One region of the Devosia alba genome, then DNA from elsewhere that is predicted to be linked to it. Evidence: predicted binding sites of a transcription regulator. Region 1 holds the regulator's gene; the other holds the start of a gene.

Evidence for each region. Region 1 encodes HrcA, which represses chaperone genes, less so after heat shock. Its sites were predicted from a motif close to GTTAGCACTCNCNNNNNGNGAGTGCTAAC; they were not measured.
Region 2: ABFY71_RS13800 (co-chaperone GroES) is a predicted target of HrcA. The motif match lies at 2,725-2,753, and genes of this name have one in related genera.

What each region holds. Positions count from the first base shown of each region.
Region 1 covers NZ_JBDUUI010000002.1:235,012-242,868, forward strand. The annotation lists gene pncA (bifunctional nicotinamidase/pyrazinamidase) at 1-458, shown strand, start outside; gene grpE (nucleotide exchange factor GrpE) at 688-1,284, opposite strand; gene hrcA (heat-inducible transcriptional repressor HrcA) at 1,514-2,587, opposite strand; gene rph (ribonuclease PH) at 2,728-3,444, shown strand; gene ABFY71_RS03715 (hypothetical protein) at 3,441-3,587, shown strand; gene ABFY71_RS03720 (non-canonical purine NTP pyrophosphatase) at 3,584-4,225, shown strand; gene hemW (radical SAM family heme chaperone HemW) at 4,215-5,372, shown strand; gene ABFY71_RS03730 (MBL fold metallo-hydrolase) at 5,369-6,175, opposite strand; gene ABFY71_RS03735 (penicillin-binding protein activator) at 6,205-7,434, opposite strand; gene rsmI (16S rRNA (cytidine(1402)-2'-O)-methyltransferase) at 7,518-7,857, shown strand, end outside.
Region 2 covers NZ_JBDUUI010000009.1:77,279-85,135, reverse strand. The annotation lists gene ABFY71_RS13820 (sigma 54-interacting transcriptional regulator) at 1-917, shown strand, start outside; gene ABFY71_RS13815 (DMT family transporter) at 931-1,899, opposite strand; gene ABFY71_RS13810 (hypothetical protein) at 1,969-2,160, opposite strand; gene ABFY71_RS13805 (DUF427 domain-containing protein) at 2,251-2,613, opposite strand; gene ABFY71_RS13800 (co-chaperone GroES) at 2,796-3,086, shown strand; gene groL (chaperonin GroEL) at 3,135-4,778, shown strand; gene ABFY71_RS13790 (BrnA antitoxin family protein) at 4,965-5,201, shown strand; gene ABFY71_RS13785 (TSUP family transporter) at 5,210-5,959, opposite strand; gene ABFY71_RS13780 (glycosyltransferase family 2 protein) at 5,966-7,189, opposite strand; gene hisG (ATP phosphoribosyltransferase) at 7,273-7,857, opposite strand, start outside.

The sequences.
Region 1 (7,857 bases):
TCTCGTTCGCCAGCCAGCACCCCGGCAAGGCGCCGTTCGAGACCATCGCGCTCGACTATGGCACCCAGGTGCTGTGGCCCGATCACTGCGTCTGGAACAGCCACGGCGCCGAACTCGCCGCCGATCTGGACGTTCCCCATGCCCAGCTGATCATCCGCAAGGGCTATAACCGCGCCATCGACAGCTATTCCGGCTTCCAGGAGGCCGACCGCGAAACCCTTACCGGGCTGGCCGGCTATTTCAGCGAACGCGATGTCGACCGCCTCTATATCGTGGGCCTGGCCACCGATTACTGCGTCGGCTGGACCGCCATTGATGGCGCCGCCGCGGGCTTTGACGTCACCGTCATCGAGGACGCCACCCGCGCCATCGACAATGACGGCAGCCTCACCAAAGCTTGGGCGGATATGGCCCAAGCCGGGGTCGAGCGGGTGATGAGCCGGGAGATTTTAGGGTAGCGGCCAAGCTTTCAGTCAACACCCTCCCCACCCGGGTCGCGCCCTGGCGCGCCCGAGTGCAGGCTCTTGTGGGGAGGAATCAAGGTGGGGGTGGTTCGCCCGAGATCGTGGCTCTCTCACCCCCTCCCGGCCTCCCCCGTCAAGGGGGAGGTGCCCATCGAGTTTGCGGCACCCACAAACGAAAAATCCCCGCGCAAGCGGGGATTCACGTGAAACGCCGGGATCGGTTCTAGGCGCTCTTGTCGACGGCTTCGCTGGCTGGGGCATGGCTGGGGCCGCCCTTGGCGACGCCGACCATGGCGGGGCGCAGCACGCGGTCGCCGATGAGGAAGCCGGGCTGCACCACCTGCACCACAGTGCCTTCGGGCTGGCTGGGATCGGGCACTTCAAACATTGCCTGATGCACATGCGGATCAAATTTCTCGCCCTGCGCCTCGATCGGCTTGACGCCATGCTTGGCCAGCAGGCGCTGCATTTCGCGTTCCGCCAGCTCAATGCCTTCAATCAGGCTCTTGGTGGTGGCGTCGCCGGTTTCGCGGGTTTCTGCGGGCAGCGTGATCAGCGCGCGGCTCAGTGCATCGGTGGCGCTGAGCATGTCGCGGGCAAAGCCGGCAATGGCGTAGCTGCGGGTATCATTGATTTCGCGCTCGGTGCGCTTGCGCAGGTTTTCCATCTCGGCAACCGTGCGCAACACACGGTCCTTGAGTTCGGCGTTTTCCGTGCGCAGGGCAGCGGTTGGATCGATGCTCTCGATGCCCTCATTGGTCTCTTCGACCGGGATTTCGACTTCAGGCATTTCGCCTGAGGCGGCGTTCTCGTCGCTCATCATTGCTGTCTTCCGCAAATACCAAAGAATTTGCCCCGCATATCGGCCAATATCGGGGTGATTTCAAGTGCGCCCGGCTTTCTCCCCGCTCCCGTGGCCGGGCGGGGCAAGCCAAAGCGCCTGTCGCCAGACCATTTCACCGTTTCGCCGAAACGGTCAAATCGCTCCAGCGCGTTGACCGGTCGCGCTGTCGAGCCGCAGAAGTGGCGCCCCTTCTGCTGAAAACGCCTCAGCGCTTGCGCGCCATCATCGCCGTGATCACATGGGCGGTATAATCGACCACCGGCACGATGCGGGCATAGTTCAGCCGCGTCGGTCCGATCACCCCCAGCACGCCCACCACCTTGTCATTGGCGTCCTTGTAGGGGCTCAGAATCACCGACGAGCCCGACAGCGAGAACAGCTTGTTCTCCGAGCCGATAAAGATGCGCACGCCCTGCGCCTTGTCGGCATCGCCGAGCAGGTCGAGCAGGCCGTCCTTGCTTTCCAGCTCATCGAACAATTGCCGCATGCGCAGCAATTCGTCGCTGGCCATGGTGTCATTGATCAGATTGGCCCGACCGCGCACGATCACCGTCGGCGTGCTGCTCGGCGCGTTCTGGCTCAGCGTGGCAATGCCGGCATCGACCAGCTTCTGCGTCAGCTCGTCCAGTTCGGCCCGCTGCTCGGCGCGCTGCGCCGCCAGCACCTTGCGCGCCTCGGCCAGGGTGCGGCCCACCACATGATGGGCAATGAAATTGCTGGCCTGGGTCAGCGCGCTCGCCGTCAGGCCGGCCGGAATGTCCATGATGCGGTTTTCCACCTGGCCATCCTCGCCCACCAGAATGGCCATGGCGCGGGTGGCATCAAGCCGGACGAATTCGAGATGGCGCAGCACCATGTCGGCCTTGGCGGTAATCACCACCCCGGCGCCCTGGCTGAGCCCGCTGAGCAATTGGCTGGCTTCGGTCAGCACGTCCTCGACCTGGCCCTGCTGCTGGCCCTGGATCGACTGGGCGATCTGGCTGCGCTCGACCTCGTTGATCGACCCCACCTCAAGCATGGCATCGACAAAAAAGCGCAGCCCCTCCTGGGTCGGGGCACGCCCTGCCGAGGTGTGCGGCGCCGCGATCAGCCCGAGATCTTCAAGGTCCGCCATGACATTGCGCACCGAGGCCGGCGACAGCCCGCCCTGCAACATGCGGCTGAGATCGCGCGAGCCCACTGGTGCGCCGGTGTCCAGATACCGCTCCACAATGCGGCGGAAAATGTCCTGGCTGCGGGCATTGAGCACACTCAAAAAGTCTTCTGGAAGTTTGCTCATGGCAGTTTGATAAAATCGTCCACTTTAACTGTGTCCCACCATTTAGGCGCATTGCAGCCTCCCGCCAAGCTCCCGTGGCTTGTGAGGCGGCGTCAGGAAGGTTAAGAGGCGGTTAACTGCAATCTCCAAGTGGATAACGGATGCGCCCTTCAGGACGTCAAGCCAACCAGATGCGCGCCGTGGCGATCGAACGCAACGTCGCCATGAAGGCGGAAGGCTCCTGCCTCGTCTCGTTCGGCCATACCAAGGTGCTGGTCACTGCATCGGTGGAAACCACTGTCCCCGGCTGGATGCGCGGCAAGGGCCAGGGCTGGGTCACCGCCGAATACGGCATGCTGCCGCGCGCCACCGGCAGCCGCAATCGCCGCGAGGCGACAGCCGGCAAGCAGACCGGCCGCACCCAGGAAATCCAGCGCCTGATCGGCCGTTCGCTTCGGGCGGTGGTCGATCTGCAGCTGCTGGGCGAAAACCAGATCACCATCGACTGCGACGTGCTCGAAGCCGATGGCGGCACCCGCACCGCCGCGATCACCGGCGCCTATGTGGCGCTGGCCGATGCCATCAAGTGGATGGATGAGCGCAAGCTCACCAGGGGCAAGGCGCTGCGCGATTCGGTGGCTGCCGTCTCCTGCGGCATCTATCGCGGCGCCCCGGTGCTCGATCTCGACTATCTCGAAGATGTCGAAGCCCATACCGACGCCAATTTCGTCATGACCGGCAGCGGTGCCTTCGTGGAAATCCAGGGCACCGCCGAACAGACCCCGTTCAGCCGCGCCGAACTCGATGCGCTGATGACCCTGGCCGAACAGGGCATTGGCGAGCTTTCCCTTCTCCAGCAATCGGTACTCGCAGTATGATCGCCTGGCTCAAAAACCTGATTTCCAGCAAATCCACGCCGACCCCGTCCAATGGCACGCGTCAGGCTTCCCCGGAGAACTGCGCGCTGTGGCACGATGTGGCCCGGGCGCTCGATGCCAAGCCCAAAGGCTCCAGCAAATGAGCCTGCCCCGCCTGCGCGCTGGCGACCGGCTGGTGCTGGCCACCCACAATGCCGGCAAGCTCAAGGAATTCCGCGAGCTGTTTGAGCCCTTTGGACTCGAGATCGTCTCGGCAGGGGAACTGGGTCTGCCCGAGCCCGAAGAAACCGGCACCACTTTTGCGCAAAATGCCCGCCTCAAGGCCCATGCCGCGGCCCAGGCCACCGGCAATCTGGCGCTCAGTGATGATTCGGGGCTGTGCGTCGACGCGCTCAATGGCGATCCGGGCGTTTACACCGCCGACTGGGCCGGGGTGCCGCGCGATTTCGGCCATGCCATGAAGCGGGTGGAAGACGCGCTGCAGGCGGCCAATGCCACCTCGCCCGGCCTTCGGGGTGCCTCGTTCAATGCCACCATGTGCCTGGCCCATCCCGATGGGCGCGACGTGCTCTATGTCGGCAAGGTCGAGGGCACGCTGGTCTGGCCGCCGCGCGGCACGCTCGGGCATGGCTATGATCCGGTTTTCATGCCCAAGGGCTACGACATCACCTTTGGCCAGATGCCGGCCGAGATGAAGCACTCCTGGGCCCCCGGCCAGCGCGGCCTCAGCCACCGCGCCCGGTCCTTTGCCCAGTTCTACGAGGCCCAGATTGAAAAATAACCCCAATGATCTGTTTGGGGTCTATGTGCACTGGCCGTTCTGCGCCAGCAAATGCCCGTATTGCGATTTCAATAGCCACGTCCATCGCGGGGCCTTTGATGAGGACAGCTATGTGGCGGCCTATGAGCGCGAAATCGCCCATGCCGCGCAACTGGCGCCGGGCCGGGTGGTGCAGTCGATCTTTTTTGGTGGTGGCACCCCCTCGCTGATGTCGCCCGGCTCCACCGCCCGCATCATTGACGCCATTGCCCGGCACTGGACTGTCGAGCCGCAGGCCGAGATCACGCTGGAGGCCAATCCGACCAGTGTCGAAGTCGACCGCTTTCGCGGCTTCCGCAGCGCCGGCGTCAATCGCGTCTCGCTCGGCGTGCAGTCGCTGCGCCCCGGCCCGCTGGCCGAACTGGGCCGGCGCCACAGCGTTGAGGAGGCCGTCGCCGCCGTGCGCATCGCCCAATCAGTGTTCGAGCGCTCCAGCTTTGATCTGATCTATGCAAGGCCGCGCCAGACCCTGGACGACTGGGAAGACGAGCTCAAGGAGGCGCTGTGGATGGCGCAGGGCCATATCAGCCTCTACCAGCTCACCATCGAGCAGGGCACGCGCTATTTCGACCTGCAGGCCACCGGCAAGCTGAAGATCCCCGGCGAGGACCTGGCCGCCGATTTCTATGAAATGACCCAGGAACTCACCGCCGCAGCCGGCCTGCCCGCCTATGAGATTTCCAACCATGCCCGCCCCGGCCAGGAGAGCGAACACAATCTGCTGTATTGGCGCTATGGCGAATATGCCGGCATTGGCCCGGGCGCCCATGGCCGGTTGATGATCAACAATCAGCGCCACGCCACCGCCGACGAGAAAATGCCTTTCGACTGGCAGAAAAACGTGCTGGCCAAGGGCCATGGCATGGTGGTGGACGACGTCCTGACCTGGGAAGAGCAGGGCGACGAGTTCCTCGTCATGGGCCTGCGCCTCAAGGAAGGCATTTCCCCGGCCCGCTTTACCGCGCTGTCCGGCCGCCAGATCAACCCGGCCCAGATCGCCGCGCTCAAGGGTTATGGCTTTGTCGAAACCCTGCCCAATGGCAATCTGCGCGTCACTGACCGCGGCTGGCCGGTGCTCGATGCGGTTGTCGCGGATCTGGCCGCCTAGGCCAGCGCCGCGATATAGCGCTCGGCCGAGCGGGCAATGGCGGTTTTGGCGTCGCTGGCGATGACCTTGTCCCACCAGCCACCATAGAGGCGGTCGAAGCTCAGCTCCGCCACGCGATCTGCAATTGTCTGGACGTCACGAGCAGGCAGCGGGATCATGTTGGGATAGGAGCGCATGAAGCTCACCCAGCCGGCGGCTGGGGTGACCTGGATGGTGTCGCCTACGAGAAGCGCCCCCTTGCCATCAGCGCCGGCAGCCCATTCCAGCACGCTGCTGCCTTCGAAATGCCCGCCCACGCGATGCACAGTAACGCCGGGCAGGATATCCAGCCGGTCGCCGCTCCACGGCGTGATCAGCGGGCTGGGGCGCATCACATGGGCCAGATCGACTTCGGGCAGCCGGATCGGCACGCCACCCAGCGCTTCGCTCCATTCCACCATGCCGGTGTAGAAATGCGGGTGCGAAAAGCACATCGCCTTGAGCCCGCCAAGAGCCTTGATGCGGTCCATGGTTGCCGCGTCCAGCATGGGCACGCAATCCCAGAGCACATTGCCCTCTGGCGTCTGCACCAGCAGCGCGCGTTGGCCGATGGCGATGGTGGGCACCACACCAATGCCGCTCAAACCCGGTTCGATCTCCCGCCAGTCATTGGCATGGCTGGCGGTGATGGCATCGCGATCAAGCCAGAGCTGTCCAGCGGCGCCGACATATTGCCGCTCATCTTCGCAAATGGCGCAATGGGCCGGTGGCGTCTGGCTCGGTGTATGCTGGGCGCCGCAGGTCTTGCAGATCCATACCGTCATTGAAATTTCCTGCCAAAGATCAGTGTAATTCAGAGTCTTGGGCCTTCCAGCCGCACCGCGCCGCCGGGGCTGACCTGCAGCATGGCCAGCGCATATTGGCTGCGCCCGCTATTGAGGAAGCGGAACACCCCGTCGCGGCCATTGAAGCCCGTGGGATTGGTCATCAGCGCCGGATTATACGGCGGATTGGCCAGCGACAGCGTATTCACATTGGCCAGGATGGTGGCGGTATAGGCGATGGTGGACAGCGCATGCGGCTGGCTGTTGAAGCGGGCCTGATAATCGGGCCGGATCGCGGCCATGCCGGCCGGATCAACCGCCGGATAGATCGCCCCCGCCAAAGCTGAGGTGGCGAGGATTGTGGTATCGCCCTCCCAATCGGCCGAGCCGACGATCTGCACCGCGCTCGGGCTGATCCCGGCCTGGGCCAGGGCAGCAGCGAATGCGGGCGCGCTGGCCCGGTCGGGCAGGAACAGCGTATCGATCAGGCCCTTCGCGATCAGCGGCTGGGCCTGGGCGATGATCTGGGGGGCCTCACCCGCACCGCCGAAACTATAGACCGCCTGCGGCGCCAGCCCGGCCTGGCTGGCCTGCTGGCGGAACGCCGTCTGCTGGGCCTGGCCATAGGCCGAAGCGGGGAACACCCCGGCAACGCCCCGCCGTCCCTTGGCCTTCACATAGTTCAGCGCCCGCTGCATTTCCATTTCCGGCAGCACGCTGAGCAGATACACCCCCGGCCCCGCCGCGCCCGGATTGTTGGAAAAGCCGATCAGCGGCACCCCCGATGCGCGTGCCACGGCCCCGGCCGCCGTCACCGAATCGCCGCGCAACGGCCCCAGGATCAGCCTGGCACCTCCAGCGAGCGCAGTCTGGGTGGCGCTGGTGGCCCCGGCCACCGTGCCGCCGGTATCGTGCAGGGTGATGGTGGTGTTTTCGGCAATATTGGGATTGGCTTCAATGAACGCCATGGCCAGCCGGCTGCCATTGGCCATGGCCTGGCCCACATTGGCCAGACCCGGATCCCCGCTCAGCGGCAGCAGCAGCGCCACCTGCACCGGCCCGCGCCCGAAGCGCTGGCTGGCATTGGCTGGACCCAGCGGCGTCATCGTCTGGTTGGGGCTGGTCTGGTTCGCGCCCCCAAAACCGAAATCGATGGTGCGCGAAGCGATATGGATGGGCGAGCAGGCGCTCAGTACAAACAGGCCGACGACGGCGAGCGCCTGTGCTATGCCCTGACATGAATTTCGATGTGCAGTCACGCTTGCCCCGAGTTTGCCAGCAGACTGTTAGCATCTAGAACCGCATTGCTTAACCAATTCTCAATCGGGCGGACTGCTGGCGCATGACGGACACCAATTCGGGCTACTTCATCGCCGGCACCACCTTCACCGCGCCGCCGCTGGCGCCCGGTCTTTATGTCGTGGCCACCCCGATCGGCAATCTGCGCGATATCACCATCCGGGCGCTCGAAACCCTGGCCGCTGCCGACGCCGTGCTGTGCGAGGACACGCGCCTGTCGGCCCGGCTGCTCGATCACTATGGCATCAAGACCCGCCGCATTGCCTACCATGAGCACAATGAGCGCGCCAAGGCCGACGATATCGTCGCCCGCATCGCTGCCGGCGGCCGCTTCGCGCTGATTTCCGACGCCGGCACGCCGCTGCTCTCCGATCCCGGCTTTC
Region 2 (7,857 bases), on a different contig from region 1:
AGATCGGGCGCATCTCGACGTCGTCGGCGCCGGTGTTCATCACCGGGGAAAGCGGCACGGGCAAGGATGTTTGCGCCGAAGCGCTGCACGAGATGGGCCATCGCGCCGGCAAGCGGCTGGTCGCGATCAATTGCGCCGCCATTCCGCGCGATCTGATGGAAAGCGAATTGTTCGGGGTGGCCCGTGGCGCCTTCACCGGCGCGCATGAAGATCGCAAGGGCGCGGCTGAACTGGCAGATGGCGGCACGCTGTTTCTCGATGAGATCGGGGAAATGGACTTGTCCCTGCAGGCGAAATTGCTGCGATTCCTGCAGACCGGCATGCTGAGCCGCGTCGGCGAAGGAGCGGTGCGGCGGGTCGATGTACGGGTGATCTGCGCCACCAATCGCAATCCGATGCAGTTGATCGCTGAAAAGAAATTCCGCGAGGATCTGTTCTACCGGCTGCATGTGCTGCCCATCCATCTGCCACCGCTGCGCCAGCGACCCACCGATATCATGGTGCTGGCGCGCCATTTCCTGGCCCGCTATGCCGCCGAGGAACACAAGCGCTTCACCGGCTATTCGTTTGAGGTCGGCAATATGCTGTCGGCCGCCGAATGGCCTGGCAATGTGCGCCAGCTGCAAAACCTGGTGCGCCGTCTGGTCGTGATGTTTGATGGCGGGGAGATCACGGCGGAGATGCTCGGCGCGGCCGATATCGAGACAAGTGGCATGTCCCGGGTGCCCGAATTAGCGCCACGCGAGGAAAGACGGCCCGCCATTCTGCCGATGTGGCAGCAGGAACAGCGCATCATTGAAGACGCGATCGCTAGTTTTGGCGGCAATGTTTCTTTGGCTGCAGCGGCACTCGAGATCAGCCCGTCCACGATCTACCGCAAACGGCAGGGCTGGGCGGAACTGGCCTCAGCCAGCTAAAATCCAGGAGCGATCAGGGCGTGGCGGCAGCGCGGGCCCTGGCACGATCAAGCCCCAGATAGTGCTCACGCATGATCACCGCGATGCCCGAGGCGACAATAATCAGTGCGCCAGCAATCATACTCAGCGTTGGCACGTCGGCAAACACCAGCAGGCCGATGATAATGGTCAGAATCAGCGAGACATATTCGAAAGGTGCGATCACCGACATATCGGCGTAGCGGTAACACGATGTGAGCAGGAGCTGGCCAACCCCGCCGGCGAACCCTGCACCGATCAGCAGCACGCTTTGTTCCGGCGTTGGCATCAGCCAACCGAACGGCATGGTCAGCAGCGAGATCAGGCTGGCACAGATGAAGAAGTAAATGACGATGGTTTCGGTGCGCTCGGTCTGTACCAGATGGCGCACCTGCATCATGGCAAAGGCCGACATGACTGCGGCCCCCAGAGCCGCCACCGCACCGACGGTTTCCTCGTTGCCCAAAGGCGCACCACCAGAAAACAGGGTCAGGCGCGGCCAGAGAATGATCACCACTCCCACCAGACCGATCAGCACGGCCGACCAGCGAAACAGTTGTACGCGTTCCTTGAGCAGCAGAGCGCTGAACACCACGATAAGCAGCGGCGAAGCGTAGCCGATGGCGGTGGTTTCAGGCAGCGGCAGGCGAGTCAGCGCAAAAAAGCCCAGACCCATGGAGGTGACCCCGATAAAGGAGCGCACGACATGGCCCATGGGATTGCTGGTGCGCAGTGCAGTGTGCAATTGCCGCTTCCAGACCAGATAGGCCAGGACGGGCACAATGGCAAAAACACAGCGGAAGAAGACCAGTTCGCCGGCGGGAATGGTCTGGGTTGCCTTGAGCAGCGTCGCCATGACCACAAAGCTGACCACCGAGAGCACCTTGAGCAGGATGCCGCGAAACGGATCTGCCGCATCGCGCTCAGGATTGGCTTTGGTGGCGGGCGCTGGAGGGGGCACCATTGGCTCGTGGCTGGAAACAAGGCGTAAATTATGCCCGGCGCAGCAGGTTATGGCGCGCCGGGCAGGAAATCAGCTCTTGGCCGCTTCCAGCTTTTCCTTGGCAATGCGCGCGGTCGTGAAAGCCTTGTGCTCTGGTCCGACAGCGCTGCCAGTCTTGACCACCTTGCCGGTGGCGTCGTGAATTTCCCAGTGCCAGTTGGCATTGGGGCCGCTGCCGCCCTTGAGGCTCAGCTTGATCTGAAGAGTGTTGTTCTGGGTCATGACAGCCTTATGGCTTAGCTTTGCCGGGCTTGGAAGGGGCTGGAAGAAAAAGTTACAGTCCCGCCATGTATCGTCGCTACATTGCGGTGATCAAACTACGGAGTGGCGTATCTCGATCCCATCGCCCCAAAAGGCGAGCATGTCGCGGATGGGCTCCACCAAGGGACACGGATCGGGATAGTACCAGACTTGGTCAACACCGGTGGCGGTCAAGGTCTTGATGGTGCAGTACCATGCTTCACCCTTGTAAGGACACTGGGTCCGGGTCTCGGTTTCTTCGAGAATACCGGGCTGGATGTCGCTGCGCGGAAAATAAATGCGCAGGGGCGCGCCGGGCTCGTCGAGCTGCAGGGCGTTGATGGAGCTGCCGATCTCGGCCTGGTCGAAGAAAACGTGCACGCGGCCCTGGACCGGGGTGATCTTGATATCCTTGTCGAGACATTGACGCGTCATAATTACCTGCCATTCAGATTATTGCCGGTTGAATACAAGCAACGTTTGACGGGCTGCAAGGTTCACACGCGCTTGACTCTCCGCAGCCGCAATCCTATATCCCCGACACCTGTTAGCACTCTCCATCTGTGAGTGCTAACAGTCGAGATATTGCATTCAAAATGCTGCTATAGGAGCAAATCATGGGCTTCCGTCCTCTGCACGACCGCGTGGTCGTCCGCCGCCTCGATGGCGAAGAAAAGACCAAAGGCGGGATCATCATCCCCGACACCGCCAAGGAAAAGCCCTCCGAGGGCGTAATCGTTGCCGTGGGCCCAGGCGCTCGCGATGACAACGGTAAAATCACGGCGCTGGACGTCAAGGCAGGCGACCGCGTGCTGTTCGGCAAGTGGAGCGGCACCGAAGTCAAGGTCAACGACGAAGAGCTGTTGATCATGAAGGAAAGCGACATCATGGGCATCATCGAAGCTTAAACCGCTTCACGCCCATTCCTTCTCAACCCATTCCAAGGAGCGCCTCACATGGCTGCCAAAGAAGTAAAGTTCTCCACCGACGCACGCGACAAAATGCTGCGCGGCGTCAACATCCTGGCCAATGCGGTCAAGGTAACGCTCGGCCCCAAGGGTCGTAACGTCGTTATCGAAAAGTCGTTCGGCGCACCGCGCATCACCAAGGACGGCGTAACCGTCGCCAAGGAAATCGAACTGGAAGACCGCTTCGAAAACCTGGGCGCACAGTTGCTGCGTTCGGTCGCTTCCAAGACCAATGACGTTGCCGGTGACGGCACCACCACCGCGACCGTGCTCGGTCAGGCTATCGTTGTTGAAGGCGTCAAGGCAGTTGCCGCCGGCTTCAACCCGATGGACCTCAAGCGCGGCATCGACATGGCTGTCGAAGAAGTTGTGGCTTCGCTGAAGACCGCTTCGTCAAAGATCAAGTCATCGAGCGAAGTTGCCCAGGTCGGCACCATTTCGGCCAATGGCGAAACCGCTATCGGCGAGATGATTGCTGAAGCCATGCAGAAGGTCGGCAATGAGGGTGTCATCACCGTCGAAGAAGCCAAGACCGCCGAGACCGAACTTGAAGTCGTCGAAGGCATGCAGTTCGACCGCGGCTACCTGTCGCCCTACTTCGTGACCAATGCCGAGAAGATGACGGCGGTTCTCGAAGATCCCGTCATCCTGCTACACGAGAAGAAGCTCAGCAATCTGCAGGCCATGCTGCCGATCCTGGAATCGGTTGTGCAGAGCCAGCGTCCACTGCTGATCATTGCTGAAGACATTGATGGCGAAGCACTGGCCACCTTGGTCGTCAACCGCCTGCGTGGCGGCCTCAAGGTTGCTGCTGTTAAGGCGCCTGGCTTCGGCGATCGCCGCAAGGCAATGCTCGAAGACATCGCCATCCTGACCGGTGGCCAGGTGATCTCCGAAGATCTCGGCATCAAGCTCGAGAACGTGACCATCGACATGCTGGGCACTGCCAAGCGCGTTGAAATCACCAAGGAAACCACCACTATCGTTGATGGCGCTGGCACCAAGGAAGACATCCAGGGTCGTGTTGGCCAGATCAAGGCGCAGATCGAAGAAACCACTTCGGACTACGACAAGGAAAAGCTTCAGGAACGTCTGGCCAAGCTGGCCGGTGGCGTTGCAGTGATCAAGGTTGGCGGCTCGACGGAAGTCGAAGTCAAGGAGCGCAAGGACCGCGTCGACGACGCGCTGAACGCTACCCGCGCTGCTGTTGAAGAAGGCATTGTAGCCGGTGGTGGCGTTGCGCTGCTGCGGGCTTCGAGCGCCATGAAGGTCAAGGGCGCCAATGCCGATCAGGACGCGGGCATTGCCATCGTCAAGCGCGCGCTGCAGGAACCTGTTCGCACGATCGCCAACAATGCCGGTGCCGAAGGCTCCGTCGTAGTCGGCAAGATCCTCGAAAACTCCTCGGTCAGCTTCGGCTACAATGCCGCAACGGGTGAATATGGTGACATGATCACCATGGGTGTCATCGATCCGGTCAAGGTCGTGCGGCACGCGCTGCAGGATGCCGCTTCGGTTGCTTCGCTGCTGATCACCACCGAAGCCCTCATCGTCGAGGCTCCCAAGGACGCAGCACCGGCAATGCCCGGCGGCGGCGGCGGCATGGGCGGCATGGGCGGCATGGACTTCTAGTCCAGCCTCACCAAGACTTAGAAGTTCGTTACTTCCCAGTCACGGACTTCTCAGGAAAGGCACGGTGGAAACACCGTGCCTTTCTTTTTGGTACCGCCTCCCGGTACTCAAGGGCACCAAGCTGCCGCTTATTGTATCCGCGCGCGGTTGCGGGGATAACATGGCGCGAACCGGAGGGACGATTCGATGCGACCACCAAGACGCACAGGCAGTGCCATGGACCAGGCGGAAGCTGCCTTCAAAGCCGCCACCAGCAAACCGGTGGAGGCGCCGGCCAAGGCCAAGAGCGTGCCCGAGGGCAAGGAAATGGTGACCCTGCGGCTCGATCGCGCGGTGCTGGAGCATTTTCAGGACGACGGTCCCGGCTGGCAGGACCGCATCAATGCTGCACTGCGCGCGGCGGCGGGCCTAAGCGAGGCCTGACCCCTGCCCTAGCGGAAAAACAACAGGCGCAGCGCCAACGCGATGGAAACCACCACCACCAGCGGCCGGATCAGCCGGGCGCCATAGCGGATGCCGGTATGGGCGCCGATATAGCCGCCCAGCAATTGCCCGATGGCCATGGCCAGTGCGGCCGGCCAGACCACGTCGCCAGCAGTGATGAAGATGGTCAATGCCGCCAGGTTGGAGGTGACATTGAGGATCTTGGTATTGCCGGCGGCGCGGGTGAGACCCAGCCCGAACAGCATGACAAAGCCAATGGTGAAGAACGAGCCAGTGCCGGGGCCAAAAACACCATCGTAGAAGCCGACGGCAAAGCCCAGCAGCGGCACGAAACGGTGGAATGGCAAGCGGGCTGCCTTGTCGGCATCGGACAGGTTGGGCGCGAACAGAAAATAGAGCGCAATGGCGATCAGCGCGATTGGTACGGCGACATTGAGCAGGCTGGTATCAATCTGCTTGACGATCAGCGCGCCACAGAAGCTGCCGGCATAGGTCAGCGCAATGGCCGGTACCAGCGCGGGCAGATTGATGAAACCGCGGCGCCAATAGGTATAGGCGGCCATGCCGGTGCCGAACACCGATTGCAGCTTGTTGGTGGCGAGCGCGGCGACCGGCGGCAGACCCACTGACAGCAGCGCGGGCAGCGCGATCATGCCGCCACCCCCGGCAATGGCATCAACAAATCCGGCCAGCAGGCCGACACCGGCCAGGGCCAGCAGGATCATGGGATCAAGCATAGAAGATCAGGTCCGATCCATCTCGCGATGGCGTTGCTGGGAAGCACTGGGGGTAGCGACTTCGGCGAGGCGGCGTTCATAGATCGGGATATTGATCATGGAGGACATGAAGCCGCTCATCATCATTTGGAACCCCGAGACCAGCGCTGTCATGGCGAGGATGACCGGGCGCATGGTCCTGCTGGCGTTGAGGGCGCCAAAATCGCGGGCCGCCCATTCGCCAACTCCCCAGACCAGCGCCGCAAAGCCCGTCAGCATGAGCAGAATGGCAACCAGCAGGATGCGCTCCAGGGTCAGCGCCTCAAGCAGCCGGTCATAGGTATCGGAGCGCGGAATGAAGCCGTAGCGGGAAGCAAAACGACGACCGATGACGGCAAAGGAGATCGACTGCAGCCCCACAATTACGCAAAGCGCCGCCACCAGAAAGGTGTGGACGTCAAAACTGACACCGCCCAGCCGCACCGGACCGGGCAGCAGGATTGCACCAACGACCAGGCCAACCCACAGCAGGGCAATGCCGGGATACAAGAACAGCCAGCGCGGCGAAAACAGCAACAGAAAACGCAGATGCCGCCAGCCATCGCGAAACGAGCGCAAGTGGGGCGGGCGCGAGCGGCCATCCTTGGCCAGTTTGGTGGGCACTTCACGCACGTCGAACTGGGACAGCGTGGCCTTGACCACCATTTCCGAGGCGAACTCCATGCCGGTGGTGCGCAGGTTCAACCGCAGAATGGCGTCGCGCGAGAAGCCGCGCAGACCGCAGTGGAAATCGCCAATCGGTGTGCGGAAGAACAGACGCCCCAGTGAGCTAAGCACCGGGTTGCCCACAAATCGGTGCAGCCAGGGCATGGCGCCAGGGGCAATGCCGCCGGCGAACCGGTTGCCCATCACCAGATCGGCCCCTGCGCGCAATTGGGCGACAAAGGCGTCGAGCCGGGAGAAATCATAGCTGTCGTCAGCATCGCCCATGATGACGTAACGCCCGCGCGCCGCCTCGATGCCGCCCGCCAGTGCCGCCCCATAGCCGCGCTGCTCGATCGCCACGACGATGGCACCGGCCGCTTCGGCGATTTCGCGCGAGCCGTCGGTCGAGCCATTGTCGGCGATGAGCACCTCGCCAGCGATGCCACTGGACGCCAGGAAGCTGCGAGCCTTGGCGATGCAGGTTGCCAGAGTCTCGGCCTCATTGAGGCATGGCATCAGGATGGTCAGTTCAAGTTGATCAGCCAAATCATCCCCCCGGTCCGCTGCAAGTCAGGTGTGCCGTGAATCGGCTTGCCATGGCAATCTCCCATTGGGCACGGATGGGTCCGTCAGACTTCGGCGGTCACGCCGAGGCGGGACAGCATCTGGTCGCGGATCGCGCGACGCTCCGGCGACCAGCCAGCTGTACGCGAGACGATCAGGCAGGCTTCGCTTTTGAGCATCACACCATCTTCGAGCACGCGCAGGCCGTTGGCTGCCAGGGTCGAGCCGGTGGTGGTGATGTCGACCACGATATCGGCCACACCGGACGCCGGCGCGGCCTCGGTGGCGCCCAGGCTCTCCACGGTGCGGTATTCGGCAATGCCGGCCCTGGCAAAATGCTGGCGGGTGATGGTGATGTATTTGGTGGCGATGCGCAGCCAGCGACCATGCCGGGCGCGGAAATCGGACGCGACATCGGCCAGGTCGTGCATGTGGGTGACATCGATCCAGGCTTCAGGCACGGCAACGACGCAGTCGGCCTGGCCAAAACCGAGCCGGCTGGCGATCGAGACGCTGGCGGGACCGGTTTCGCTGGTTTCGTGAATCAGATCGAGGCCGGTGACGCCGACATCGATGCTGCCACGGATCAGTTCGCGGGCAATCTCGGAGGCCGGGAAGAAGCGCACCGTGACTTCGGGCATGCCATCAAT